Regions from separate parts of the Streptosporangium sp. NPDC049248 genome, predicted to be linked through region 2. Evidence: riboswitches for the same ligand, from Rfam matches in the RefSeq annotation. Region 2 holds a riboswitch; each other region holds the start of a gene.
What was found. Region 2 has a riboswitch for S-adenosylmethionine ahead of AB0K21_RS32285 (aminotransferase class V-fold PLP-dependent enzyme). Riboswitches for the same ligand answer to the same signal wherever they lie in the genome.

Region 1 (9,689 bases), on a different contig from region 2:
CACCGCCCTCGCGCTGACCGCCGGACCCGGCTGGGCGTTGCTGCTGGACGCCGCGACCTTCGCCGCCAGCGCGGTGCTGCTCGGCCGCCTCCGGCTCGGGCCGATCCCGCCGGTGCCGCACGAGCGGTTCGCCAGGCAGCTCGCCGAGGGCTGGGCGCTGCTGCGCGGCCACCGGTGGTACTGGACGAACCTCATCGGCCACTCACTGTGGAACCTGGCCCGCTGCGCCCTGATCACGATCGGGCCGGTGATCGCCGTCACGGGCCTCGGCGGCGAACTCGCCTGGGGCACGATCGTGCAGGGCGGCACGGTCGGCGCCCTCTGCGGCGCACTGCTGGCACTCCGGGCGAGGCCCCGGCGCCCCCTGGTGGTGGCCAACATCGCGCTCGCGCTCGGCGCACTCCCTCTGGTCCTGCTCGCCGCCGGCGCGCCCGCGCTCGCCGTCGCGGTGGCCTACGGGCTGGCGACCGGTGGCCTGGCGTTCATGTCCCCGCTCTGGGAGACGGCCGTGCAGGAACACATCCCCACCGAGGCGATCTCCCGGGTGTCCGCGTACGACTGGCTGCTCTCCCTCGGGCTGACGCCCCTCGGCATGGCCCTGGCCGGACCGTTGGCCGGCGTGACGGGCGCGGCGACCACCCTCTACGGGGCGGCGGCGCTGCTGGCCGTCTCCTGCCTGGGCGTGCTGCTCCTGCCCGACGTCCGCGGCCTTGGTCAGGGTCCGGCGGAGACCAGCTTGGGCACCGCGCCGAGCAACTCGCGGGTGTAGTCGTGCTGGGGCAGGAAGAACACCTCGTCCACGTACCCCTCCTCCACGACCCACCCGGCGCGCATGACCAGCACCCGGTCCGCGACGTGGTGGACCACCCCCAGGTCGTGCGAGATGAAGATCATCGCGGTCCCGTCCGCCGCCTGGATCTCCGCGAGCAGATCGAGGACCTGTGCCTGGATCGACACGTCCAGCGCGGAGACCGGTTCGTCGCAGACGAGCACGTCGGGGCGGGTGGCCAGCGCCCTGGCGATGGCCACCCGCTGGCGCTGGCCGCCCGACAGGCGCCGGGGATGGTGTCCCGCGACATCGGCCGGTAGCCCGACCCGGTCGAGCAACTCGGCCACCCGGTCCTTCCGCCACGAGGCCGGGGCCCCGCGACGGGAACCGCTCCCGAAAGAGGCCCCGCGGTGGGATCCGCTCCCGGAGGAGGCGCCGCGGAGCGGTTCGGCGACCAGGCGGCCCACCGTGTAGCGGGGGTCGAACGACCCGAGCGGGTTCTGGGAGATCACCTGGATCCGGGACCTGCGGGTGCGTCGTCCGCGCTCGGGGATGCCCGACCAGGGCTCACCTCCCAGCAGCACCTCTCCCGAGGTGGGTTCGAGCAGGCCGAGGACGAGCCGGGCCACCGTGGTCTTGCCGGAACCGGACTCCCCCACGATGCCGAGCGTCTCGCCGGGAAAGACCTCGAAGGACACGTCGTCGACCACGGTGCGCGAGCCGTACGCGGCGGAGAGCCCCGAGGCCTCCAGAATCGGCGCGGCGTGGTCCACGGTCCGCTCCGGCAGCGGGGTGCGCAGCGCGACGCCCCCGGCGGCGATGGCGGACAGCCGGGTGCCACGCGAGATCGCGGAGGGTACGGCCGCGAGCAGCAGCCTGGTGTAGTCGTGCCGGGGCAGCGCCAGCACCCGCCCCGTCTCCCCCTCCTCGACGATCACCCCGTCCTTCATGACCAGTACCCGGTCGGCGATGGCGGAGACCACGGCGAGGTCGTGACTGATCATGAGCAGTGCGGTCCCGGTGGCCTTGCGGGCGGCGAGCAGGCGCAGGATCTGGGCCTGTACGGTGACGTCGAGCGCCGTCGTCGGCTCGTCGGCGATGATCAGTGGTGGGTCGGCGGCGATGGCGGAGGCGATCAGGGCCCGCTGGCGCAGCCCCCCGGACAGCTGGTGGGCGTACTGCCGGGCGCGCACCTCCGGTTCCGGCACCCCGACCGCGTCCAGCAGCTCGATCACCCTTTCCCTCCTGGCCGCGCGAGGTACGACATCGTGGGTGGCGAGCACCTCGGCGATCTCGTCGCCGACGGTGCGGAGCGGGTCCAGCGAGGTCAGCGCGTCCTGGAGCACCAACCCGGCGAACCGGCCGCGCAGCCGCCGCCAGTCCCGGGCGCCGAACCCGAGCGCGTCCCGGCCGTCGACCGTGAACCGGGAGGCGGTGACCGAGGCGCCGGGGCCGGTCAGCCCGACCAGTGTCCTGGCCGTGACGCTCTTGCCCGAACCCGACTCCCCGACGATCGCCACGCACTCGCCGGCCTCGATCGACAGGCTCACCCCCCGTACGGCCTCCACCCCGGCCCCGGGGAAGCCGACCCGCAGGTCCTCGATGTCGATGAGGCTCATCGGTCTCTCCCTTCGAAACGGCGCTGCAGGCGGCGCCCGACGAGCGTCAGGCTGATGACGGTCAGGGTGACGGAGAGCCCGGGGAAGAGCACGGTCCACCAGGCGACGCGCAGGTAGTCACGGGCCTCCGACAGCATCGAGCCCCACTCGGGGCTGGGCGGCTGCGGCCCCATGCCGAGGAAACTGAGACCGGAGGTGGCGATGATGGCGGTGCCCATGCCGATCGTGGCGAGCACCGGCAGCGGACCCAGCACGTTGGGCAGCACATGGCGCGCGACCAGCACCGGCCTGGCCAGGCCGAAGGTGACCGCCTGCTCCACGTAGCCGGAGCGGCGCACCACGAACGTCTGGGCACGGATCACCCGGGCGTAGTTGGGGATCTGCGCGATGCCGATCGCGAGGATCACGTTGCCGGTTCCCGGACCGGTGACGGCGATGACCAGCAGGGCGAGCAGCAGTTCCGGAAAGGTGGCCACCACGTCGAACAGGCGGCCGAGCAGCTCGTCGAGGTAGCGGGGGGACAGTCCGGCCAGGACACCCAGCAGGGCACCCGCCCCGGCTGCGAGGCCGATGGCCGCGGCGCCGATGCTCAACGAGTGCCCGGCGCCGTGGACGACGCGCGACAGCACGTCACGGCCGAGGTGGTCGGTGCCGAACCAGTGCTCGGCGCTCGGCCCGGCGAGCGCGTGCAGCGGGTCGGCGGCCAGCGGGTCGACGCCGGTCAACAGGCCGGGCGCGACGGCGGCGACCGCGGCCACCGCCAGGAACAGCAGCGGCACCGCCGACGGCACCCTGAAGGCGTACCTGCGCCGCACCGGAACGGGGGCCGCGGTCACGACACCGGGAATCTCGGCGACCGTCGTCATCGGCTCCTCCCCGGACGGTACGGCGGCCGGGGCAGCATCGGCATCTTCATCTGCTCCTCCTCAGGCGGGGGTCGATCGCGAGGTAGGCGAGGTCGACGATCGTGCTGGCCGTCACGTAGACGAGGGCGGAGATCAGCACGACCGCCATCACCAGGGGCAGGTCCTTGCTGTTCACCGCGCCGACGGTGACCTGGCCGAGCCCGGGGCGGCCGAACACGGCCTCCACGATGATCGCGCCGCCGAGCAGGGCGCCGGTGAACCAGCCGGTGAGGGTGACGGCGGGGAGCAGCGCGTGCCGCAGAGCGTGCCCGGCGACGAGCCGCCACTCGGTGATGCCGCGCGAGCGCGCGGTCACCGCGAACGGCTCCTCCAGCGCGCGTTCCAGGCCCTCGCGGAGCACCTGCCCGAGCACCCCCGCGATCTGCAGGCCGAGCGCCAGTCCCGGCAGTACGAGCGAGACGAACCCCCGGTCCCCGGAGACGGGGAACCAGCCGAGGGTGAAGGAGAAGACGGCGAGCAGCAGGATGCCGACGAGGAACGGCGGCACCGAGACGACGGCCAGTTCGGAGAGCCCGACCAGACCGCCGAGCCAGGACCGGCGCCCGGCGGTGGCCAGGGCGAGCACCAGGGCGAGCAGCACCCCGAAGGCCGCGGCGGTGAGCGCCAGCTGGACCGTCGGCCAGATCTGGGAGGCCAGGATCTCCCCCACACCGCGCTGCAGGACGTAGGAGTGGCCCAGGTCGCCCTGGAGGAGGCGGAGCAGGTAGTCGCCGTACTGCTGGAGCGGTGAGCGGTCCAGTCCCCACTCGGCGATGATCTGCGCCCGCCGCTCGGGGGTGTCGAGGCCGTCGCCGATCAGCACGTCGATCGTGTCTCCGGGGGCGAGCATCAGCGCGAGGTAGGCCGCGGTGGCGGCGGCCCAGAGCACGGCGACGCCCGCTCCGAGCCGCCTGGCCACCGGGCCGAGCCACCCGGCGGCGGCCAGCCCCCGCCGCCGGGTGAGTGTGAGGGTGCTCATGTCCCGATCCGGACGTCGTAGGCACTGTTGGGGGTGCCGGAGACCGGCTCGAAGGTGATGCCGGTGACACCCGCGCCGTAGGCGATCTGGTCGGCGGGCACGTACAGCGGGAGCAGCAGTGCCTCGTCCGTGACCACGATCTTCTGCACCTTGGCGTAGAGCTCCTTGCGCTCGGCGAGGTCGGAGGTCGCCGACGCGTCGGTGAGCAGCCTGTCCAGCTCCGCGCTCTCGTACCTCGTACGGTTGATCGCCGCGCCCTTCGGCAGGATCAGGTTGAGCGCCGCCCCGACGTCGGTGTCGCCGCGCGAGTTCTCGAAGATCTCGTACTCGTTCTCGTCGGCGGCCTGCTGCGCGGTGCCCTGGTCCACGAGCTTGATCTGGAAGTCGATACCCGCGTGTCGCTTGACCGCCGCCTGGACGGCCTGGGCGAGGACGTCACGGCGGTCGCGGACGAACGGCGCGGCGCTGACCGTGCGGACCGTCAGCCGCCTGCCGTCCTTGACCCGGTAGCCCTCGGCGTCACGTCCGTTCCAGCCGGCCTCGTCGAGCAGCCTGTTGGCCCGCGCCGGGTCGTTGCCGAAGGTGTTCTCCAGCGAGGGGTCGTAGAACCGCGGGCTGCCCTGGCCGATGACGCTCCAGGCTCGCTTGGCGGTGCCCCGGTAGACGGAGTCGAGCACGGCGTCCACGTCGACGGCGTCGCGGAACGCCTCACGGACCCGCTTGTCGTCGAACGGGGGGCGGGAGACGTTGAAGTAGTAGGAGAACGCGCTGCCGGAGTTGAGGCTGGTCTCCAGCGTCAGCTCCGGGTCGCCCTTGATGAGGCCGATCTCGGTGGCGGGCACGCCCTCGATCACCTGTACCTGCCCGGAGGTGAGCGCGCCGACCCGCACCGCCGCCTCGGGCAGGAAGCGGTAGGTGACCTCGGCCAGGTGTGCCGGCCCCTGGTGGGCGGCGCCGGCGGGCGGCCAGTCGTAGTTCGGGTTGCGCCGGTAGTGGACCTCCTGGCCGGGAGTGAACCGGTCGAGGATGAACGGCCCGGTGCCGACCACGTCGACCCCGCCCGCCTTGAGGTCCTTGGCGTTCTTCAGCGACTTCGGGGAGACCTGGCCGGCGAGCGGGGAGGAGAGGAAGTCCAGGAACAGTCCGTCCGGGGCCTTCAGCGTGACCTTCAGGGTGTACGGGGCGCTCACCTCGGCGTGGTCGAAGTTGCGCAGCTGGATGGCGCTGACCGCCGCGTTGTAGCCGGGCGAGACGAGCTGGTCGAGGTTGGCCTTCACCGAGGCGGCGTCGAACCTCTCACCGTCGTGAAAGGTCACGTCGTCGCGGAGCTCGAAGGTGTAGGTCAGGCCGTCCTTGGAGACCTGCCAGGAGGTGGCCAGCCACGGCAGGAAATCGCCGTTCGCGCCTCGGGCGATCAACGCGTCGAACTGGTTGTGGACCAGCAGGCGCGCCTTGTTCTGGCCCCACTGGTGCGGGTTGAAGGTGATCGGCTGCGTCTCGACGGCCCAGACGAGCGACCCTCCGTCGCCGCCGGCCGCCACGGCCGGGGCCCCGCTCTCGGCTCCGCACGCCGCCAGCGCCAGCACCCCGGCGAGGGTCAGGGCGCCCCATCGCAACTTCACTCTCTTCTCCTTCGAGACCTGGCGGTTCATGCGACGTGCCTTCTTATCTGGGTGCCGACCGCCTCGGACAGGACGATCCGGGCGAGGGCGTCGGCGTGGCGGAAGAGCGGGGCGTTGAGGCGGGGTCTGGCGAAGCCGCCGGTGGCCTGGCCGCCGACGACCCAGGGACCGAAGGCGAACCTGCGCGAGTGCGGGGTGCCGGACCTGTCGACCAGGCGGCGGTCCGCGGCCCGCACGTTCACCAGCCCCGACTTCTCGTCGAGCTCGCCCCGGTCGCGGAGCGCGCCGATGAGCGGGTCGGTGGCCCGGCTCACGCTGGGCGCGGGCAGCCTGGCCTCGACGAGGGTCGTGGCCGTCACGCCGCCGGGCACGGTGGGGCTCTGCGCCCGCCAGCGCCCGTCGTGGTGGTCGACCTTGAGGTCGGCGCCGAGGAAGGTGACCACCCCCGCCCTGGCCAGGGCGCGCAACTCCTCAAGACGGGGGCCGGGCGGGCCGCTGGCGATGTAGCTGAAGAACCCGTGGAACCACGGGTCGGAGACGCCCAGCTCGGCCAGGACGCCGTAGACGGAGATCAGCCCGAGGATCAGGGCGTGGTCGGCGCTGTGCGCCGGGTCGGCGCGCCGCTCCAGGTCGGCCGCGAGGTAGCCGTGCATCCACTTCTGCAGCCCCGCCCGGTCGCCGAACCTGATGCCCGCCAGCGGCCGGTCGAGCCGGTCGAGGTCGAGCCGGTCCAGGTGCCGGGGCACGGCCGTACGGATCAGCTTGCGGATGCCCGGGCTGCGCCACTCCTCGTCGGCGAACGCCTCCGCGAACGCCGCCCAGTCCAGCCTGGCGCGCTCGGGGTGGGCGGTGAGGAGCTCGTGGTAGTACGCGAAGGCGAGCTCCTTGGCGACCAGCGGCCACACGTCCCGGCGGAAGTTCCACGGGCCCTCGCCCAGCGCCTCGCGGGTGAGGAAGCGCGGCACCGGCGGGCGTGCGCCCCCGAAGGGGTAGCCGGTCTTGGAGTGGTACGGCACGCCGCGCCGTGATCCCACGTGCAGCAGGGGCTCCCGCCCGCCGGGCAGGTAGACCAGTTCCCCGTCGTACTCGCGGACGAACCGGCCGCCCCGGCCCGAGGTGAGCAGCACCATCAGGTCGACGAAGGCCAGCCCCATCCCCCGCACGATCACCGGCTCTCCGGCGGGGATGCCGTCCAGGTCGAGGTCGGCCGCGTATCCGGTGGGCAGGTAGCGCAGCCCGCCGCGCACGGCCAGGTCGGCCAGCGCCCGTTCCTCCCCGTTCGGGGTCACGTCGCCGTGCCCCTGGGCCAGGATCACCGCGTCGACCTCGATCGTCCGGCCGTCCTCCAGCCGTACCGCCTGGCCGTCGGGGATGTCGGCGAGGTCGACGGCGCGGGCCGGATGCACGTGCACCCTGACCCCGCGCGGGGCGGTCTCCACCGCGTGCCTGAAGACGTGGGAGAGGTAGCCGTTCTGCGCCGGGCGGGAGGCGAAGGTGCCCGGGTCCCCGCCGAGCCACTCGGCCAGCGTGGGGCCTGGACGGATCGGCCCCTCACAGCGCACCGACTCGTCGGTGAAGAGCGTCACGTCGGCGGCCGCGGAGTTCATCCAGAGCAGCTCGGGCTGGTCACGGCGCCAGACGCGGCCGCCGCCCGGCGGGTGGGGGTCGATCACGTGAACGTCGAGCGAGGGCCAGCCGAGCAGGTCGGCGGCGTTGGCGCAGATGCGTTCCACCAGGCAGGTGCCCGTCGGGCCGGCACCGACGACGGCGATCGAGGCGCTCATGCGGCGGCTCTGCGGTGCGGCCGGTAGTGGCCGTGGGTGTCGGGGTCGACGGGGCTCGCGCAGTTCAGTGTGCTGGTCTTCGACATGTGGCACTCCCGGACATGTCTCGGTGACCCCGGTGAGGGGGTCCGCGCTTGCGGCACGCCGACCGTGCCGCCAGGTCTCCCCCGGGGGCACCCCGCCGCGGTGCGAGGGTTGCCGGTCAGCCAGCCGGGGCTTCGCACTGACACTCTTAACCTATTTAGAAGGTAGGAAATACATAGATCTCTGTCAAGGCTTAATGTTGGGGAATGTCCTATGAGACGGTGAAGGTGGTCTACCGCAAATACGACGGGTCACTGCACTGGCACCACAGCGGTCTCCTGCTCGGCGAGGACGAGCACGGGGTGTGGACCGGCTGCGCGGCCAACTCCGTCGGCCGCAAGGGCCACGGACCCGAGGTGGCCTCCCCGCATGCCTTCGTGATGCTCTTCCCCCGCGACGCCTGGTGGACCGCCGCCTTCAACTCCGCCCCGCACAAACACGAGATCTACTGCGACATCTCCACCGTGCCACGGTGGAGCGACGGCGAGGTCACCATGGTCGACCTGGACCTCGACGTGATCCGGACGCGCCGCAACCCGGCTAAGGGCCGCGCCTGCCGGGTCTTCCTGGACGACGAGGACGAGTTCGAGGAGCACCGGGTCAGGTACGCCTACCCGCCCGAGGTCGTCCGGAGCGCCCGCGCCTCGGCCGCCTGGCTGATGGAGGCCGTCACCGCCCGCACGGCCCCCTTCGACACCGCTCCGCGCTGGCTCGCCCTGGTCAGCTGAGAGCGCCGGAGCGACTACGGCGTGACTACAGCGGCGGGAAGCCGGGGGCGCGGCGCTCGACGAAGCTGGCGACCCCCTCGGCGAAGTCCGGCCGGGTGAAGGAGTCGACCATCAGGCGTGCCGCGGCCGACTCCGACGCCTCCAGGGTCTGCTGCCAGTCGCCCCAGATCTGACGCTTGATCACGGCCATCGAGGCCGGAGAGCTGTACGTCGCCAGCTCGCGGGCGTAGGCCAGGGTCTCCTCGATCAGCCGCTCTCCCGGCACCGCCCGGTTGGCCAGGCCCAGCTCGCAGGCCTCGGCTCCGGTGAAGGTGCGCCCGGAGAGCAGCAGGTCCATGGCCCTGGCCTGCCCGGCCAGGCGGGGCAGGATCCACGACAGGCCGTACTCCGCGACCAGGCCGCGCCGGGCGAAGGCGGTGGTCCACTTGGCCTCGGCGGCGGTGAAGACCAGGTCGCAGACCAGGGCGTGGACCATGCCGAGCCCGGCGCAGGCGCCGTTGACCGCGGCGATGATCGGCTTACGGATCGTGGTCGGGAAGGTGTTGGGGCGCCGGTCGGGCTCCCCCGCGTACGAGCCGTCCTGGATGGCGGTGAGCGTCCGGAAGTCCGCCCCGGCGCAGAAGCCCTTTCCCGCACCGGTGACCACGATCACCCGGACCTCGGGGTTCTTCTCCGCCTCGGCCAGCTGGTCGAAGTAGCGGCGGCCCATCTCGTCGGTCCAGGCGTTGAGCCGGTCCGGCCGGTTGAACGTCAGCGTCAGCACGCCCCGCTCGATCGACGGCAGCACCAGGTCGACCATCGCATCTCCCTCCCGGAAGCCCCCGGGGCGCTCCCGCACAGGAGCTCCCCACCCGGAGAGCTACAGAATATCGTTCTACACCTTTTCCCTTCCCGGTGTCAGCAGGTGCGAGCGGACCGGGGAGAGGGAGGCCCGCGGGAGCGGGCCGGGCCGCGCCCCACCACGCGGCGGGTCACCGCGGGTGCGGCGCCGGTACGTCTTCCCCGAGTCAACCTCCCGTCGCGGTCCGGTGGCCGAGCGCACGCTCCAGGGAGTCGGCGTGGTGGACGAAGTTCGGCGACAGCCGCCTGTCCTCGTAGTAGCGGTGGAAGACCGGCGTGGCCGAGGCCGACATGGGCGGCACGATCCAGGTCCAGTCCGCGGGGCAGACCCGTCCTGCCCGCTCCTCGCGCTCCAGGTG
Region 2 (9,689 bases):
CCATGCCACCGGTGGCCAGCACCACGGCCCTGGCCGTGACCGCGCCCACCCCGTCGCGCTCGCCCACGCCCATGACGTGCAGGGTCACCCCGGCGGCGCGCCCCTCGGCGTCCTTGAGGAGGTCGAGCACGAGGGCGTGCTCGATCACCTCGATCCCCGACTCCCTGACCGCCGCCACGAGCGCCCTCTGCACCTCGGCCCCGGTGGCGTCGCCGCCCGCGTGCACGATGCGATCGCGCCGGTGGCCGCCCTCCCTGGTGAGCTGGAGTTCCCCGGCCTCGTCGGTGTCGAATCTGGCGCCCATCGCGATCAGGCCGCGCAGCGCGTCGGGCCCTTCGGTCACCAGGACCCGGACGGCCTCCTCGTCGCAGAGGCCCACCCCCGCGAGGAGCGTGTCGGACAGATGCTCGGCAGGGGTGTCCCGCGGGTCGAGCACCGCGGCGATGCCGCCCTGGGCCCAGCGGGTGGACCCGGACGACAGGACGTCCTTGGTGACGACCAGGATCTTCGCCTCGGGGTCCAGGCCGGCGTAGCGCAGTGCCAGGGTGAGACCCGCGATGCCGGAGCCCACCACGACCACGTCCGCCTGGACCGTCCATCCCGGAGCGGGAGCGGTCAACCTCTGGGGTATGGCCGGGATGCTCATTGCCGCCTCCTCGCGGAATCATAGAGGCCGTTCATTTCGTCAGCGTGACGATAACGCCATCCCCGGTGTGGCTGTTCCCCGGGGTGGGCATTCCGCCCACCCTCCGGGACCACCGCGCCCCTGGGCCGTGGACGGCGGGAACGGGACCCCGCGTCGGGGAACTCCGCCGTCGGGGCCGAGGGGCTCGGCGGACACGACCTCCGCGACCCGTCGCCCGCCGAGCGCGCGGCGGGACTTCACGCGGGAACCGGGCGGCACCGCGTACGAGGGCCTTCAGAGCTCAGTGAAGAGCTCAGTGAAGGGTGAGCGTGACGTTGTCGATCAGCCGGGTGGACCCCACCCGCGCGGCCACCGCGAGGACCGCCTCGCCCGTGTGGCCGTCGCCGACCTCGGTGAAGGTGGCCGGGTCGACCAGGACCAGATAGTCGACGGCCAGCGACGGCTCGGCCGCCAGAACGGCGAGCGCGGCCCGGCGGATCTCCGCCGGCGTGCGCTGCCCGGCCCCCGCGTACAGCGCGCGGGACAGGGCCAGAGCGGCCACCCGGTCCTCCGGCGACAGGTAGCGGTTGCGGCTGGACAGCGCCAGCCCGTCCGGCTCGCGGACCGTGGGCGCCCCGACGACGGAGACCGGCAGGTTCAGATCGGCGACCATCCGGCGGATCATCGCGAGCTGCTGGGCGTCCTTCTGCCCGAACACCGCCACATCCGGCTGGACCAGGTTGAACAGCTTCAGCACCACGGTCAGCATGCCGTCGAGGTGCCCCGGCCGGAACTCTCCCTCGACGATCGAGCCCATCCTCCCCGCGGAGACGCCGACCTGCCTGTCCGGCAGGTACATGTCCTCGACCGACGGGGCGAACACCAGGTCCACTCCCTCGGCCGCGCAGACCTCCAGATCGGCATCGAACGTACGGGGATAGCGGGAGAAATCCTCGTTTGGGCCGAACTGAAGCGGGTTCACGAAGACGCTCACCGCCACGTGGGCCGCCCTCTGCCGGGCCAGCCGGATGAGCGAGCGGTGTCCCTCGTGCAGCGCGCCCATGGTCGGCACGAGCGCCAGCGTGCTCCCGCCCACGGAGGCGCCCGCGCCGATCCCCAGGGCTTCTCGGGCCTTGAGCAGCCCTGCGCGGTCGTCCGCCACGATCAATGGAACCTCCCGGGGGTGCTCCGGCCTGCCGGCCGGAGAGGGGGCGACGTTCATCGGAATTCCTGGAGAGTGGAGACCCCCGACCTCAAGCGTACGGAGGGAGAGAACGACACCGACCGGCTCCCCCCGTAGACCGCCCCCTCCGTCAGGCCGGTCTCAGGTCCACACGTTGCCCCCCAGGGCGTCCAGGAGGCGTTCGGCGGCCTCGGGCTTGAGCAACCCGGCCGCCAGCGCCCGATCGGCCGTGAGCCTGGCCAGCGCCACGTAAGCGTCCGCGGCCTCCGGGGCCGCGAGGATCAGCGCGTCCACGTGCCTGCGGACGGTACCCGCGTCACCGCGCACCACCGGGCCGGTCAGCCCCGAGATGCCGAGCCTCAGCACGTTCTCCAGCGCCGCGCCGAGCAGCGGACCGAGCATCCGCCCCGGCTGCTCCACCCCGATCTTCTCCAGCAGTTCGGAGGACTCCGCGATGAGCGTCACCATGTGGTTGGCCGCTCCCGCGAGGGCCGCGTGGTAGAGCGGCCTGTCCTCGTCGGCGATCCAGACCGGCTCGCCCTCCATCTCGATGACGAGGGCCTCGGCCACCGGGCGGAGCCCTTCGGGCGCGGTCACCCCGTAGGAGATGCCGGTGAGGCGGCGCAGGTCGTCCTCACGGCCGGTGAAGGTCATCACCGGATGCAGCGCCAGCGGCAGCGCTCCGGCCTTGATCGCCGGATTGAGCACGGCCAGGCCGTACGCGCCGCTGGTGTGCACCACCAGCTTGCCCCGCAGGTCCGCACCGGTCTCCACCAGGCCGGAGACCAACTCGGGCAGCGCGTCGTCGGGGACCGTCAGCAAGACGAGGTCCGCTCCGGCCACCACGTCCTGGGGCCGTACGGGGACGAGCCCGAGGCGCTCGACCGCACGCTCCCTGGAGTCGTCGGAGACACCGCTCGTCGCGACGATCCGGTGTCCCGCCCTGACGAGCGCCGCGCCGAGCGCAGAGCCGACCTTGCCGGCTCCGATCACTCCGACGGCCAGCCGTGCCGGGCGATCGACTGCGTCCATGACGTCACGTCCTTCGACCATGTGGGGCTTCGTGCCTGATTGACCAGCGTAACGGGCCGCGCCGCCGCAACCGCGTCAAGACGCGTGTTCCGGCGTGACGGCCCTGTTTCACCCCGGGAGCCCGGAAGCGGGCCCCGGGAGCGCATGAGACCCGCCGGGAGTCCGGCCCACCCGGTGATCGAGGTGACAGCGCGTCGACCTCCCGCCGGGATCCCCGAACCGGGCGACACACACCGTACGGGGCCCGCACGGAGCCGGAGAACCCGGCCCACCCGGCGATCCAGGCGGCGACGCGCCGACACGGCGTCAACAACGATCGTGCGATCCGGTGACAGAATGCAGTCATGTACCCAGCCGAAGCGTCAGCGCGAGTTGATCTCGTTCCTCCGCCTCGGCGGGTAGCGTCTGAGAGTGTGTGGCTCACCTGGCGCGCCGCGATGGAGCACGCGCTCTACGGCGAGAGCGGCTTCTACCTCCGCGAACGACCCTCCAGTCACTTCCGGACCTCGGTCGGCGCCTCCCCCGTCTTCGCCGAGGCCGTGCTGCGCGAACTGACCTCGGTCGACGAGGCGCTCGGCGGCCCCCAGGTGCTCGACCTGGTCGACATCGGCGCCGGTGAGGGCCTGCTGGCGGCCGGGGTGCTCGCCGCCGCACCGCCCGCGCTGCGATCGAGGCTCCGAGTGACCGCGGTGGATCTGGCGGCCAGGCCGCCGGCGCTGCCCGAGGAGATCGTCTGGGCGAAGGCCGCGCCGGACGGGATCTGCGGCCTGGTGATCGCCAACGAGTGGCTGGACAACGTTCCCGTCGACATCGTGGAGCAGACCGCCGACGGCCCCCGGCTGGTCCTGGTCAACGTCACCGACGGTGAGGAGCGGCTCGGTGGCAGACCCGCCGAGGCGGATCTCGCCTGGCTGGCCCGCTGGTGGCCGATGCGCGCCACCGGTGAGCGGGCCGAGATCGGCAGGCCACGCGACCGGGCCTGGGCCTCGGTGATCGTGCGGTTGGCACGTGGCCGGGCGATCGCGATCGACTACGCCCACTCCCTGACCGACCGGCCGCCGTACGGCACGCTGGCCGGATACCGCGACGGGGCGATGGTCGCGCCGGTGCCCGACGGCTCGTGCGACATCACCGCCCACGTGGCACTCGACGCCTGCGCGGCCGCAGGTGAGAGCGCCGGGGCCGTCACGACGGCGCTGACCACGCAGCGGGAGGCGCTGCGCGCCCTTTGCGTCACCGGGAACCGCCCGCCGGTCGAGCAGGCCAGGATCGACCCGCGCGGCTACCTGCACGCCCTCGCGCGGGCCTCCGAGGAGGCGGAGCTGATCGCTCCCGGCGGCCTCGGCGGCTTCGGCTGGCTCTCCCAGACCCGCCTCTGAGTGGGCCGAACGAGGATTCTTCCCGCCTCGTAGGGTCGGTGCCATGAGCACTCCCTCGACACACGCCGTTCCCGCCGGGCCCACGGCCTCTCTCCGACTGGCCGTCCGGAACTCCGCCGCCTTCTGGACGGCTCTCGCCCGCACCCGGGGAAGCGAGCTGATCCGCCGCCCCGGCTTTCTCGCCTCGGACGGACGGGAGCGCGGCGGGCTGCGGATCCTGCTGCTCTCCCCGGACCCCGGTCCGGACGATCTCGCCGAACTGACGGACCTGGCCCGGCGCCGGCTTTCCGACGGGGTCATCGTCGAGGACCCGTTCGGCTCGGTCGACATGAGCGCTCTGGGCCTGGCCCCGGGGCGGCTCCCCATCATGATCCGCCACCCCGGTCCGCTCCCCGCGCCACCGGCCGTGGAGATCACCCACGTGGAGACGACGGCACAGCTGCGGACCGCGGAGAACATCGTGGTCCACGGATTCCCGCTGACCAACTTCCAGCCCTACCGCCCGGGTGACGCCTTCTCCGAGGACCTGCTGGGCCACCCCGGCGTCGATCTGTTCCTCGCCGCGCGGGACGGGGTGCCCGCCGGAGCCTGCATGACCGTCGTCGACGGCACGGTCGGCGGGACCTACTGGGTGACCACCCTGCCCGGCCACCGCTCCCGCGGAGTCGGCCGGGCGCTCATGCACGCGGTCCTGGCACACCTGGGGGACCTCCCCGCCACCCTGACCGCGGCCAAGGCCGGCAAGCCGCTCTACGACTCCCTCGGCTTCGACACCATCACCGATGCGACCTGGTGGATGTGACAGGGCAACGGAACCCCGCCTGGGAGCCGAGCCGCGGTACCGGTCAAAAGTACGGCCGAGCCGGTGCGAACCCTGCTTTTGACCGATGCCCGGTACCGGACCGGGTCCGCAGAATGCCTCCATGCCAAACGAAGACCCCCTACGGCGCCGAATGCCGAGGGTCTGAGCTGCGCCGATACCGCTACGGCCCCCTCGAATGGCTCTGGCGCCGGGCCACCTGGGCCCAGCGCCCGCCCTTGCGCCGCTCCCCCTGACACCACCGCGCGGCGAGCCGGTTCAGACCCGTACGTCGAGGGCGGTGAGGCCGCGGATGATGTAGCCAGGGCCCCAGCCGGGCTCGGTGGCGAGTTCCAGCTTCGGTGCCTTACGGAGCAGGGCGCCGAAGGACTCGATCAGTTCGATTCTGGCCAGGGGGGCGCCCAGGCAGAAGTGGATGCCCGCGCCGAAGGAGATGTGCGGGTTGTCCACCCGGCCGACGTCGAAGCGGTCGGGGTCGGCGAAGACCTCGGGGTCCCGGTTGGCCGAGCCGAACAGCAGCGCCACCTCGGTGCCGCGCGGGATGTCCACCCCGCCGACGGTGATGTCCTCCAGGACCCAGCGCTCGAACATCTGCAGCGGGGTGTCCCAGCGCATCATCTCCTCGATCGCGGTGGGCAGCAGGCCGTGGTCGGCGCGGAGCCGCTCCAGCTCGGCCGGGTTGCGGAAGAGCGACCACCAGCCGTTCCCGGTGACGTTGACCGTGGCCTCGTGCCCGGCGTTGAGCAGCAGCACGCAGGTGCCGACCAGTTCCTCCTCGGTGAGCTTGTCGCCCTCCTCGGCCACCAGGGCGAGCGCGCTGATCAGGTCGTCGCCGGGGTTCGCCCGGCGGGCGCGGGCCAGCTCGACGAGGTAGGCGGAGAACTCCTCGGCCGCGCGTACCGCGGTGTGCTGGGCCTCGACGGAGGGGTTCAGCTCGTACATCCCGCAGATGTCGGCGGACCAGGGGCGGAGCAGGTGGCGGTCGGCCTCGGGCACGCCGAGCATCTCCGCGATCACGGTCACCGGGAGCGGCTCGGCGACCTCGGAGATCAGGTCTCCGCCGCCGCGCTCGACGAAGCGGTCCACCAGCTCCCCGGCGATCTCGGCGACCTTGGGGCGGAGCGCCTCGACCATGCGCGGGGTGAACGCCTTGGAGACCAGGCGCCGGAGCCGGGTGTGCACCGGTGGCTCGACGTCGAGCATCCCGGCCCTGACCACCCGCCAGAACGGGTCCTGGAACTCGGGGTCGTCGGGCCTGCCGAACTCGGCGTGGGTCGCCATGTGCAGGTAGGAGCGGCCGAGCCGACGGTCGCGCAGCAGCGCGTTGACGTCGGCGTGCCGGGCGACCAGCCACTGGCCGGTCGGTTCAAAGAAACTGACCGGCCGCTGCCGCCTCAGCTCGTCGTAGACGTCGTACGGATGGGCGACGAATTCCGGATTCCAGGGATCAAAGCGCACATGGACATCGTAATGTCGCCCCATGTGTCAATTGCCTGGTCCGCCCCCTGGAGCTGGGCCGACGTTCGACAGCCCGGCCGCCGCCCCGCGACGGATGCGCTACGCCTCGGTCGGCTCGTCCGACTTCTCGGACCGGGCCGCCTTGGTGCGCAGCCGGATGTTCAGCAGCTCCACGACGAGCGAGAAGGCCATCGCGAAGTAGATGTAGCCCTTGGAGATGTGCTGCCCGAGGCCCTCGGCGATCAGCACGACGCCGATCAGCACCAGGAACGACAGGGCGAGCATCTTGATGCTCGGGTGCTTGTCCACGAAGCGGCTGATCGGGCCTGAGGCGAAGAGCATCACCAGGACCGAGACGATCACGGCCGCGATCATGACGCCGAGCTGGTCGACCATGCCGACCGCGGTGATGACCGAGTCGAGGGAGAAGATGATGTCCAGCAGCATGATCTGGGCGATCACGGAGCCGAAGGAGGCCGCGACCTTGGTGCTGCCGTGCCCGGACTTGCCCTCGACGTTGTCGTGTATCTCGATGACGCTCTTGCCGAGCAGGAAGAGCCCGCCGCCGAGCAGGATGAGATCTCGTCCCGAGATCTCCTGCCCCAGGACCTCGAAGAGCGGCGCCGTGAGTCTCACCACCCACGACAGTGCCAGCAGCAGCAACAGCCGGCTGAGAAGGGCCGCGAGGAGACCCAACTTGCGCGCCTTGTCCCGTTGCTCGGGCGGAAGCTTCCCCGCCAGGATCGAGATGAAGATGATGTTGTCGATGCCTAGCACGATCTCCAGAGCGACGAGGGTGACGAACCCTATCCAGATCTCCGGGTTGGTCACCCAGTCCAACATCTGAGCCTCCAGCTCGCCTTACTTGATCACTACCGGCACGACGAGGTTTGTCGTTCGGCGTTGTTCACCCACTACCAGGACAGACATCACCCGCCGCCGGACGCCACCCGGCTCACTGCCCAGACGAACGGGATCCATCGTGAGTTCCCGAACCCAAGGGACATCGCTTGCGAATTCCCGGCAGAGGTCGGTTATAGTTCCCCCGTAGGTCATGAGTGCCAGTGACAAGCCCCGGCTCGCTGGCCGGCAACCCTCGCGTCCGCGGCGGGGTGCCCCGGGTGAGGACCTGGTCCGGCACGAGGTGTGCCGGGCAAGCGCGGGCTCCAGGCACCTGTGCCACGGGTTGGGGTCCGATGACCTCGAAGGAGCCCTGGCATGTCCATACTGACGATCTCCACCGCCGTAGCCGCCGACACGGCCACCCCCGCGACCCGTACGTCCGGCGACCGGCCGATCCCCGCCGTGCTCGGTTCCGATCTGGAGGTTCCGGTCAGGGGCGGCAGGCTCGTCCGCTACGCCAACCTCGACTACGCCGCGAGCGCCCCCTGTCTGGAGCCGGTGAGCGCCGCCGTCGCCGCCGCGCTCCCGGCGTACTCCAGCGTCCACCGAGGCGCCGGGTACGCCTCCCAGCTGACCACGGCCCGCTACGAGCAGGCCAGGCAGACGGTGCGTGCCTTCGTCGGTGCCCGTCCCGGCGACTCGGTGATCTTCACCAGGAACACCACGGACGCGACCAACCTGCTGGCCCGCAGCCTGCCCGAGGGCACCACCGCCGTGGTCTTCGACACCGAGCACCACGCCTCGCTGCTGCCCTGGAAGCGTGCCCTGCGGCTGCCGGTCCCCGCCTTCCCCGGCGAGGCGGTCCGCGCCGCCGACGAGGCCCTGGCCTCGGTCGAAGGCCCCAAGCTGCTGGTCGTGACCGCCGCCTCCAACGTCACCGGGGAGCTGTGGCCGATCGCCGCGCTGGCCCACATCGCCCACCGCCACGGCGCCCGCGTCCTCGTCGACGCCGCGCAGCTCGTCCCGCACCGCCGCCTCAACCTGACCGCGCTCGACCTGGACTACGTGGTCTTCTCCGGTCACAAGCTCTATGCCCCGTTCGGCGCCGGCGCGCTGATCGGCCGTTCCGACTGGCTGGCCGACGCCGAGCCGTACCTGCGGGGCGGCGGGGCGGTGAGGGCGGTGAACGACGACGGGACCGAGTGGCACGACGACCCCGAGGCCCGCCACGAGGCCGGAACCCCGAACGTCCTGGGTGCCATCGCGCTGGCCGCGGCCTGCGACGCCCTGACCGCCACCGGCTGGACCCCGCTGGTCCACGAGGAGGAGCGTCTCCTCGACCGGCTGCGCGCGGGCCTCGCCTCCGTCCCCGGCGTGCAGGAGCTGTCCCTGTGGGGCCCCGACCACCCGCGCGTCGGCATCGTCTCCTTCGTGGTGAACGGCCGCACCGCCCGCGAGGTCGCCGAGGCCCTGTCCGGCGACTACGGCATCGGCGTCCGGGACGGCAAGTTCTGCGCCCACCCCTTCGTACGGCACCTGCTGGACGCCAAGGACGGCGGCTGTGACGACCCCGCCGCCTCCGCGGTGCGCGCCTCCATCGGCATCGGCACCACCTCCGAGCACGTCGACCGGCTGATCGCCGCCCTGCGGGATCTTGCCTCGCGCGGCTGACGTGACAGCATAGGCATATGAACGAGCCTCGCCGTGAGCTGAGCGTGGGGATGGGCGCGGGCGCCGCCGCCGTGCGGGAGGCGCACGGCAAGGAGCTCGCGACCGAGGACATGATCCTCAACATCGGGCCGCAACATCCGTCCACGCACGGCGTGCTGCGGCTGCGGCTCACCCTGGACGGGGAGCGGATCAGCTCGGCCGAACCGATCGTGGGCTACATGCACCGGGGCGCGGAGAAGCTGTTCGAGGTGCGTGACTACCGGCAGATCATCGTGCTGGCCAACCGGCACGACTGGCTGTCGGCGTTCGCCAACGAGCTGGGCGTCGTCCTCGCGGTGGAGCGGATGCTCGGCATGGAGGTGCCGGTCAGGGCGGTCTGGACCCGCACGCTGATGGCCGAGCTCAACCGGGTGCTCAACCACCTGATGTTCCTCGGCTCCTACCCGCTGGAACTCGGCGCGATCACCCCGATGTTCTACGCGTTCCGGGAACGCGAGACCCTCCAGGCCGTGATGGAGGAGATCGCCGGCGGCCGGATGCACTACATGTTCAACCGGGTCGGCGGCCTGAAGGAGGAACTGCCCGAGGGGTGGCTGGGCCGGGTCTCGACGGCCGTGGCCGACGTGCGGCGACGGCTGCCCGACATCGAGAGCCTGATCGCCGGAAACGAGATCTTCC
Region 3 (9,689 bases), on a different contig from region 2:
CCACCGAGGGCGTGCTGTTCACCAAGGGGATCAACCGCTACCGGGTGGCGGACCACGAGGTCCGCGAGATCGTCGCCTCGCTCCGCGGCACCACTCGCTACGGTCCGGGGCGCGCGACGCTCGCCCAGCGGCTCGCCCACCTGGTGCTCGTCCGGATGGAGCAGCGCGGTGAGTCTCCCGACGACCGGGTGCAGGACGCGGTCGCCAGGTCCAAGCCGGTCAGGCAGCTCGTGGACACGGTCTGGCCCAAGCTGACTCCACAGCAGGTGCTCCACCGGCTGTTCAGCGACCCCGCCTTCCTCTCCGCCGCCGCCAAGGACGATCTCACCGCCGCCGAGCAGTCGCTGCTGCTCTGGCCCAAGCCTCCCAAGTCCTTCCGCTCGGCGAAGTGGTCGGCGGCCGACGGCGCGCTGATGGACGAGCTGGGCGACATGATCGAGCGGACCGTCCCGCTGGGTCACCTGGTCGTGGACGAGGCCCAGGACCTGTCGGCGATGCAGCTACGTGCTCTCGGCCGACGCTGCCGCACCGGCTCCGCCACCGTGCTGGGCGACCTCGCCCAGGGCACCACGCCCTGGTCCGCCCGGTCCTGGGGCGAGGTCCTGAGTCATCTGGGCTTCGAGGACGGCGCCGTCACCGAGCTGACCCTCGGCTTCCGCGTGCCCCGCGAGGTCCTCGACTACGCGGCCAGGCTGCTGCCCTCCGTCGCCCCGGACCTGGCCGCCCCCCGGTCGCTGCGCCCCGGCGCGGGCTCCCTGTCGGTGCGGCCGGTACCCGACCTGGCCACGGCGCTGGCCCATGCCGCGCGGGAGGCACTCGCCCGCGAGGGCTCGATCGGCGTCATCGTCCCCGACGCCCTGGTGGGCGCCGCGTCCGAAGCCCTGTCCGATCTGGACCACCGGGTGCTGAGCCCCGACACCGTCGAGGACCATCGTCTCCTGGTCATCCCGGCGACCCTGGCCAAGGGCCTGGAGTACGACCACGTGATCGTGGCCGAACCCGCGGACATCGTCGACGCCGAACCTCGCGGCCTGGCCCGCCTGTATGTGGTCCTGACCCGGGCCGTCACCTCACTGACCGTCCTGCACGCCCGGGAGCTTCCCGCCCAGCTCAGCGGGTGACCGCGCGCCGGCACACCGATGCCGAGCGCTAGGGCCCGCTCCCCGGCCCGCGCGCCCTGATCGGGGCGGCACTCCGGCGAATGTGATGCGCCGCTCTGATCCCGAAAGGATTTGTCCCGACCGAGATGACCCTGACGACCTCGTTGGTCTTGGGGTCGATCACCGTCACGCTGTCCGTGTCCAGGTTGGCCACATAGATCTGGGCACCGTCAGGGGAGATCGTGATTCCGAAGGGAGAGCCCTCGACCGGGATGGTGGCGGTGATCTTGTTGGTCTTGGCGTCGATCACCGTCACCACGTTCGGGATCAGGTTGGTCACGTAGACGTAGGCGCCGTCATCGGAGACCGCGATCCTGAAAGGATGGTTGCCGGCGGGAATCTCGGCGATGACCCTGTTGGTCCTCACGTTGATCACCGACACGGTGTCGGAGTCCTGGTTGGCCACATAGACACGGGGACGAGTGGGAGAGAACCTGATCCCGAACGGACTGCGGCCGACCGGGATGGTGGCGACGACCCTGTTGGTCACCATGTTGATCACCGACACGGTGTCGGAGTCCTGATTGGCCACGTAGACACGGCGATAGGGAGCGGCGGCCAGTCTGAAGGGGCTGTGGCCGACCGGGATGATGGCGATGACCCTGTTGTCTCTCGTGTCGATCACCGACACCACGTTCGCCTGCACATCGGTCACGTAGACGCGGGTGCCGCCGGAGGAGACGTCGACCCCGACGGGGTGGCCGTTGATGGGGATGGTGGCGCTGACCTTGTTGCTCCTCGTGTCGATCACCGACACGTTGTCCGACTGCGCGTTGGTCACGTAGACATGCGCGTTGTCGGGAGCGACCGCCACCCCGATGGGGTTCTCACCGACGGTGATGGTGGCGGTGACCCGGTTGGTCGTCGTGTCGATCACCGACACGGTGTTCGACTGTGAGTTGACCACGTAGACGACGTTCTCCGGCGGTCTGGTCGCCACAGCCGTGGCCGTCGGCACCGCCAGTCCGGCCACGATGACCGGCACCGCCACAGCCGAACGGACGCGCGACCGCCACTCGCCTCTCTGTAACCGACCGGGCGATTTCCAGTGGCTATGCTCCATCGTTCCCCTCGCACACCGCTGCACCACCAAGAACCCGTCGCTACGGCAAGGACTTCGTTCTATGGCCACACGGCGGCGTGTCCCGGAAACGACACACCGGCTTGAACTCTTGTTCCGCCCACCTTGTCCATTTATTGCTTGATAGCACGGAAATCAGCCGGACGGCATGGATGTGGTCGCGGCCCCCGGCCCTGATCGGCCCCGGCCTTTCGCGGCCCCCTCTCGCCTGCGGCTCCGCACGGGCGGCGCCCATCGGGGCGACTCCTCCGAAGACGTACGACGACAGGCGTCCCCTCGGGGAAACAGCAAAAGAGGCGCCCCCGAGATCCCGGGGTCGCCTCTTTTACCAGAAAGCGTTGGACTTAGAAGTCCATGTCGCCGCCGCCGGGCATGGCGGGAGCGGCCGCGGCCTTCTCGGGCTTCTCGGCGATGACGGCCTCGGTGGTGAGGAACAGCGCCGCGATGGACGCCGCGTTCTGCAGAGCGGAACGCGTCACCTTGGCCGGGTCGATGATGCCCGTCTCGAACAGGTTGACGTACTCGCCGGTGGCGGCGTTGAGGCCCTCACCCGCGGGAAGGTTGCGCACCTTCTCCACCACGACGCCACCCTCGAGGCCGGCGTTGACGGCGATCTGCTTCAGCGGCTCCTCAAGGGCCTTCTTGACGATCGCGGCACCGGTGGCCTCGTCGCCGGAGAGCTCCAGCTTGTCGAACGCCTTGGCGCCGGCCTGCAGCAGGGCCACGCCACCGCCGGGGACGATGCCCTCCTCGACGGCCGCCTTCGCGTTGCGAACGGCGTCCTCGATGCGGTGCTTGCGCTCCTTGAGCTCGACCTCGGTCGCCGCGCCGGCCTTGATGACGGCCACGCCGCCGGCCAGCTTGGCGAGACGCTCCTGGAGCTTCTCGCGGTCGTAGTCGGAGTCGGTGTTGTCGATCTCGGCGCGGATCTGGTTGACCCGGCCGGCGATCTGCTCGGCGTCGCCGGCACCGTCGACGATGGTGGTCTCGTCCTTGGTGACGATGACCTGGCGGGCGCGGCCGAGCTGGTCCAGGGTGGTGGACTCCAGCTTGAGGCCGAGGTCCTCGCTGATGACCTGGGCACCGGTCAGGATGCCGATGTCACCCAGCATGGCCTTGCGACGGTCACCGAAACCGGGCGCCTTGACGGCGACCGAGCGGAACAGACCGCGGATCTTGTTGACGACCAGGGTGGCCAGGGCCTCGCCCTCGACGTCCTCGGCGATGATCAGCAGCGGCTTGCCGGCCTGCACGACCTTGTCGAGAACCGGGAGCAGGTCCTTGTTGGCGGACACCTTGGAGTTGACGACCAGGATGTACGGGTCGTCGAGGACGGCCTCCATACGCTCCGGGTCGGTCACGAAGTACATCGAGGTGAGACCCTTGTCGAAGCGCATGCCCTCGGTGAGCTCGAGCTCAAGGCCGAAGGTGTTGCTCTCCTCGACGGTGATGACGCCTTCCTTGCCGACCTTGTCCATCGCCTCGGCGATCATCTCGCCGATCTGCGGGTCGCCCGCGGAGATGGATGCGGTGGAGGCGATCTGCGCCTTCGTCTCCACGTCCTTGGCCAGCTTGGACAGCTCCTCCGACACGCGCTCGACGGCGGCCTCGATGCCCTTCTTCAGGGACATCGGGTTGGCACCGGCGGCGACGTTGCGGAGACCCTCGCGTACGAGAGCCTGAGCGAGCACGGTGGCGGTGGTGGTGCCGTCACCCGCGACGTCGTCGGTCTTCTTGGCGACTTCCTTGACGAGCTCGGCCCCGATCTTCTCCCACGGGTCCTCGAGCTCGATCTCCTTCGCAATGGAGACACCATCGTTGGTGATGGTGGGGGCGCCCCACTTCTTCTCCAGAACGACATTGCGGCCCTTGGGGCCGAGGGTCACCTTGACGGCGTCCGCGAGCTGGTTCATGCCACGCTCGAGACCGCGCCTGGCGTCCTCGTTAAACGCGATCATCTTGGCTGCCATACGGCTAGACCTCCCAGAGACAGGGTGGCTTGCACCGGACCGAGCCGACGCCCGCGACGGCATGCGGGCCCACGACTCCGTTCGGCGGGCCCCATCGCCTCGATCCAGGGTTGGCACTCTCTATGCGTGAGTGCCAACAACGTGTTTAGCACTCTACCTTGCCGAGTGCAAGCCACGACCCCTTGACCTGCGTCGCGCCCGGAGCGGGCTTCCGCTCCGGGCCACGTCAGCGTATGCGCCGCGTCACGCGGGCGTGTGTTCCGCGCAAAGCGAAGGCCCGGCTCGCCGATTGGGGAGGCGAGCCGGGCCTAGGTGGTGTGGATCCGGCGGACTGCGCTGCCGCGGGATCCACCGGCCCCTCCCCGCGGGTTCACGGGACGGCCATGTCAGACCGCCCGGACGGACTCCGCCTGGGGACCCTTCTGCCCCTGGGTGATCTCGAACTCGACTCGCTGGCCCTGCTCGAGTGCACGGTAGCCATCCATCATGATCGCGGAGTAATGGACGAACACATCCTTACCACCGTCTACCGCGATGAAGCCGTAGCCCTTGTCCGCGTTGAACCATTTGACGGTGCCCTGCGCCACTTGCGACTCCTCTTACTGGACTTAAGGACGACGCCCATTCCTCTCGCGAAGTCCTCAATCTCCGGGGCAGACTTCGCCACATCGATCGTCCTCGACCATACCTGTGGGAACCGGTTGGGCAACAGAGTCAAGCACCAAACTAGCTCTTTACAAGAGCATTTAGTACGAGAGCACAGTTTGACTATCACTATTAGTTAGTTAAAGATTACATTATCTTTCCCCACCGCGAATACCGGTTTACGCCACAAAGCATGACACCCGCACGCGGCCGGAGCCGGGCGGGTGTCATGGAGAGGGTGTCGCAAGCGCCCCCCGGGAGGGTGAGGCGGGTGCGACCGGCGCGGTGCGGGGGGTGGGTCTCAGCCCCCGGCGACCGCCGGGATGATGGAGACCTGGACGCCGGAGGGCGTGGCCGTGTCGAGGTTGTCGGCGAAGCGGACGTCCTCATCTCCCACATAGACGTTGACAAAACGGCGGATCTTACCCGTTTCATCAAGAATCCGGGCACCGATCCCCGGGAAGTCCGCGTCAAGCTTCTGGAGGACGTCGCGCAGGGTCTCGCCCTCTCCGCTCACCTCGGCAGCACCACCGGTGTAAGTCCGGAGAATCGTCGGAATCCGCACAGAAACGCTCATAATTCAGTACCTTTCACGATTTCTAGGCGATTGCCGCACGGAATGCGTCAAGGGAGGGACGAATCACGGCGGTGGGGCGCGCCTCGGCGGCCACCGCGTCGAGGGTCTTGAGACCGTCGCCGGTGTTGAGAACCACGGTCTCCGCCTCCGGGTCGAGCCTCCCGGCCGCGACCAGCTTGCGGAGCACGCCGACGGTGACACCTCCGGCGGTCTCGGCGAAGATGCCCTCGGTCCTGGCCAGCAGCCGGATCGCGTCGACGATCTCGGGGTCGGTGACGTCCTCGACCGCGCCGCCGGTGCGGCGGGCGATGTCCAGCACGTACGGACCGTCGGCGGGGTTGCCGATCGCCAGCGACTTGGCGATCGTGTCCGGCTTCACCGGGCGGATCACGTCGTGGCCCGCCTTGTAGGCGGTGGAGACCGGGGAGCATCCCTCGGCCTGGGCCGCGAAGATCTTGTACGGCCTGTCCTCGACGAGACCGAGCTCGATCAGCTCCTTGAAACCCTTGTCGATCTTCGTGAGCTGGGAGCCCGACGCGACCGGCACGACGATCTGGTCGGGAACGCGCCAGCCGAGCTGCTCGGCGATCTCGTACGCCAGCGTCTTGGAGCCCTCGGCGTAGTACGGCCGGAGGTTGACGTTGACGAAGCCCCACTTCTCGCCCAGTTCGTCGCCGATGAGCTCCGAGCAGAAGCGGTTCACATCGTCGTAGGTGCCCTCGATGCCGATGAGCCTGCCCCCGTACACGGAGGCCATGACGACCTTGGCCTGCTCCAGGTCGGCGGGGATGAACACGCAGGCGTCCAGCCCGGCCCGCGCGGCGGCGGCAGCGGCGGCACCGGCCAGGTTGCCGGTGGAGGAGCAGGAGAGGGTGTGGAAGCCGAAGTTACGGGCCGCCTCGACGGCGATGGCCACCACACGGTCCTTGAAGGAGTGCGTGGGGTTACCGGAGTCGTCCTTCACGTGCAGCGAGCGCATGCCCAGCTCGCGGGCGAGGTTGCCGGCGTTGACGAGCCTGGTCCAGCCGGGCTCCATGTTGGGCTTGGCGGCCACGTCGGCGGGGACGGGCAGCAGCGAGCGGTAACGCCAGATGTTGGCCGGCCCCTCGGCGATCTGCTCCCGGGTCACCCGCCCGAAGTCGTAGGCGATCTCAAGGGGCCCGAAACACTCGATACAGGCGAAGCTCGGGCCGAGGTCGTAGCGGGCACCGCACTCGCGACAGGACAGGGCCACGGCGGGGCCGAACTGCTGGTTTCGGGTGTCTTCGACACGACCGAGCGAGGTGGTGGTGTTCTCAGTGGTTGCGAGCGCCATGAAGCGAGGCCTTTCCCTCATCTTCGTCTGCGGACCACCCTGGTCACAGACCGGAATTGGCACCTGTCCCGGCTGACCTCGTGTCGATTACGAGTCTTGAACCGGGATGGTTGCCGGGGCTTCGCAGGGCCGATCCCTCCACCCCTCTGGATGAGCAAATATTCAGTTGGAGACCTGACAGGCAGGTCTTAGGCACTCTACATCGCCGTACCGCCACCCCGGCCACTTGTCTCACTATGCGAGACGTAGCGTGTTACCTGCCGGACAGAGCGCCCTTGTCCGCAGCAGGGGCGCCGCCGCGGCCGGCAGGCACCGGTCGCGGTGGACGTCCCGTGGAACCTCCCGCGCCAGGCCGCGGAAGGCGGGTCAGGGCGCCTTGGCCTTCAGCGTGTAGGGGCTGGAGCCGCTCACCGAGACCACCCGGTAGCGGTAGGCGCCGGGCGGGCCGGTGTAGCTGATCCGCTCGTCGGAACCCGCGCCCTCCGAGGTCGCGACGGTGACCCAGTTCGGCCGCCGCCACCTTTGGAGGTAGAGGTCGAAGTCGACGCCGTCGCCGCCGTCCAGGCAGGCGGAGTGCATGCCGGCGACGGCGGCCCGGTAGTAGCGGCTCGGCTGGGAGACGGACTGACCGTTGTTCAGCGTGCCGGTGTAGACCTTCGGGTAGCCGGTGCAGACCGTCGGAGCGGGCGGGACGGTGCCCGGTGGGTTGGTGGCGTCGCCGGTCAGCAGGGTCAGGTCGTAGGCGGTGAGGATCTCGTTGATCGGCTGGAAGTAGGTGACGCCGCCCGTGACGCAGTTGCCGGAGCCGCCGGAGGTGACCCCCTGGGCCTGATCCACGGAGATGAACGAGCCACCCGAGTCGCCCGGCTCGGCGCAGACACTGGTACGGGTCAGCCCGTGGATGGTGCCCTGGGGGTAGGTGACACTGGCGTTGAACTGCCGGATGAGGCCGCAGTGCCAGTCGGTGGTGGAGCCGGAACGGCAGATCGAGGCGCCCTCCAGAGCCGGTCGGGAGCCCGCGACGGGCACGGTGCCGCCGGCGCCGTTGCTCACCACCGGTTTGGGCGTCCAGCCGGCGTTCACCGCGACCCAGGCGTAGTCGTTGCCGGGAAAGGACGACGCCCGGAAGACCCCCAGGGGCACCCGGTTGAAACCGGTGGTGGCATCACCGGTCTTACCGCAGTGACCGGCACTGACGAACCCCGCCTGGGTCCCGCGCATCACCGAGAAACCAACGGAGCAACGACTCGCGACACCGACGTAGTAGGCGTCGCCGCCCTGCAGGTCGCTGAGGAGCCGGGGCCGCTCGGTGGACGGCACCACCTTCACCACACTTGAGTCGGCCCCCACGGCCTCCACGAGATCCTCGGTTGCCAGTGGGCTCTTCGACAGGATGACGATCCTGTTGTTCCTGGCGTCGACGAAGCGCACATCACCCCCGCCGCCTTTTCCCGGCAGGTCCACGTTGAGGTCACTGATGAGCCCGGCGAGTTCCGTCAGCGACCGTTTGACGAGTTCGGCTCTGGCGCCCGCCGCGACGATCGCGGGGAGGTCGGCGGGGTCGGTGGTGGCCACCACGAGGGTCTGCGAAACGGTTCCCATCAGCCACGAGCCGCCGAAACGGTCGCCGAGTCTCGCACGGAGGTCCGCCTCGACTCCCGACATACGGATCTCGTTGGCCAGACGTGCCCGCACCTGTTCCCTGGTCAGGCCCAGGTCGCGTTGGAGCGCCTCCAGCATGCCCGACGGCGGTTTCCAGGCGGACGCGGCGACCGGAACCCCCTTAGCCCGGGGTCCGGCCGCAGCCGGCACACCCGTCAGGGTGAGCGCGGTGACCGCCAGCACGCAGCCCGTGGCGACGGCATGTCTGCCGAACATGAAACTCTCCTCGACCTCGGCTTTCACAGCAGGAGGGGGAGAGCGCCGCACGGGCAACGCCACCCTAATCCAGCCATTGCCGCCAGGGCCTCGAACGCCACACGCCACGCGGCAGACGATTTGAGGCCGTTCGGCGGCATGCCGGCCGCGGCCTGGGTGAGGGCCGCGGAAGGCGGGTCAGGGCGCCTTGGCCTTCAGCGTGTAGGGGCTGGAGCCGCTCACCGAGACCACCCGGTAGCGGTAGGCGCCGGGCGGGCCGGTGTAGCTGATCTGCTCGTCGGAACCCGCGCCCTCCGAGGTCGCGACGGTGACCCAGTTCGGCCGCCGCCACCTTTGGAGGTAGAGGTCGAAGTCGACGCCGTCGCCGCCGTCCAGGCAGGCGGAGTGCATGCCGGCGACGGCGGCCCGGTAGTAGCGGCTCGGCTGGGAGACGGACTGACCGTTGTTCAGCGTGCCGGTGTAGGTCTTCGGGTAGCCGCTGCAGTCCTGCTTGTCCGATGGGGTGGTGCCGGAGACGCCACCCGGCGAGCCGACGGTGCTGTCGGTCAGCAGGGTCAGGTCGTAGGCGGTGAGGATCTCGTTGATCGGCTGGAAGTAGGTGACGCCGCCCGTGGCACAGTCCCCGGAGCCGCCGGAGGTGACCCCCTGGGCCTGATCCACGGAGATGAACGAGCCACCCGAGTCGCCCGGCTCGGCGCAGACACTGGTACGGGTCAGCCCGTGGATGGTGCCCTGGGGGTAGGTGACACTGGCACTGAGCTGCCGGATGATCCCGCAGTGCCAGTCGGTGGTGGAGCCGGAACGGCAGATCGAGGCGCCCTCCAGAGCCGGTCGGGAGCCCGCGACGGGCACGGTGCCGCCGAGGCCGTTGCTCACCACCGGTTTGGGCGTCCAGCCGGCGTTCACCGCGACCCAGGCGTAGTCGTTCTCGGGAAAGGACGACGCCCGGAAGACCCCCAGGGGCACCCGGTTGAAACCGGTGGTGGCATCACCGGTCTTACCGCAGTGACCGGCACTGACGAACCCCGCCTGGGTCCCGCGCATCACCGAGAAACCAACGGAG

Region 1: another riboswitch for S-adenosylmethionine. It lies ahead of AB0K21_RS10120 (FAD/NAD(P)-binding protein); the one in region 2 lies ahead of AB0K21_RS32285 (aminotransferase class V-fold PLP-dependent enzyme).
Region 3: another riboswitch for S-adenosylmethionine. It lies ahead of thrC (threonine synthase); the one in region 2 lies ahead of AB0K21_RS32285 (aminotransferase class V-fold PLP-dependent enzyme).

Annotation. Positions count from the first base shown of each region.
Region 1 covers NZ_JBFAQY010000004.1:189,900-199,588, forward strand. Annotated here, with positions in the region: gene AB0K21_RS10095 (MFS transporter) at 1-769, shown strand, start outside; gene AB0K21_RS10100 (ABC transporter ATP-binding protein) at 715-2,388, opposite strand; gene AB0K21_RS10105 (ABC transporter permease) at 2,385-3,254, opposite strand; gene AB0K21_RS10110 (ABC transporter permease) at 3,301-4,272, opposite strand; gene AB0K21_RS10115 (ABC transporter substrate-binding protein) at 4,269-5,894, opposite strand; gene AB0K21_RS10120 (FAD/NAD(P)-binding protein) at 5,921-7,678, opposite strand; SAM riboswitch class IV at 7,804-7,916, opposite strand; gene AB0K21_RS10125 (DUF402 domain-containing protein) at 7,969-8,490, shown strand; gene AB0K21_RS10130 (enoyl-CoA hydratase-related protein) at 8,516-9,289, opposite strand; gene AB0K21_RS10135 (nitric oxide synthase oxygenase) at 9,498-9,689, opposite strand, start outside.
Region 2 covers NZ_JBFAQY010000023.1:76,504-86,192, reverse strand. Annotated here, with positions in the region: gene AB0K21_RS32320 (L-aspartate oxidase) at 1-646, opposite strand, end outside; partial or broken gene panC (pantoate--beta-alanine ligase) at 939-1,706, opposite strand; gene AB0K21_RS32310 (DUF2520 domain-containing protein) at 1,950-2,840, opposite strand; gene AB0K21_RS32305 (SAM-dependent methyltransferase) at 3,254-4,219, shown strand; gene AB0K21_RS32300 (GNAT family N-acetyltransferase) at 4,263-5,021, shown strand; gene AB0K21_RS32295 (cytochrome P450) at 5,298-6,497, opposite strand; gene AB0K21_RS32290 (TerC family protein) at 6,597-7,340, opposite strand; SAM riboswitch class IV at 7,548-7,663, shown strand; gene AB0K21_RS32285 (aminotransferase class V-fold PLP-dependent enzyme) at 7,716-9,011, shown strand; gene AB0K21_RS32280 (NADH-quinone oxidoreductase subunit D) at 9,029-9,689, shown strand, end outside.
Region 3 covers NZ_JBFAQY010000006.1:28,889-38,577, reverse strand. Annotated here, with positions in the region: gene AB0K21_RS13695 (AAA family ATPase) at 1-1,121, shown strand, start outside; gene AB0K21_RS13690 (YncE family protein) at 1,150-2,145, opposite strand; gene groL (chaperonin GroEL) at 2,586-4,211, opposite strand; gene AB0K21_RS13680 (cold-shock protein) at 4,598-4,798, opposite strand; gene AB0K21_RS13675 (MoaD/ThiS family protein) at 5,158-5,433, opposite strand; gene thrC (threonine synthase) at 5,456-6,748, opposite strand; SAM riboswitch class I at 6,763-6,905, opposite strand; gene AB0K21_RS13665 (S1 family peptidase) at 7,115-8,626, opposite strand; gene AB0K21_RS13660 (S1 family peptidase) at 8,804-9,689, opposite strand, start outside.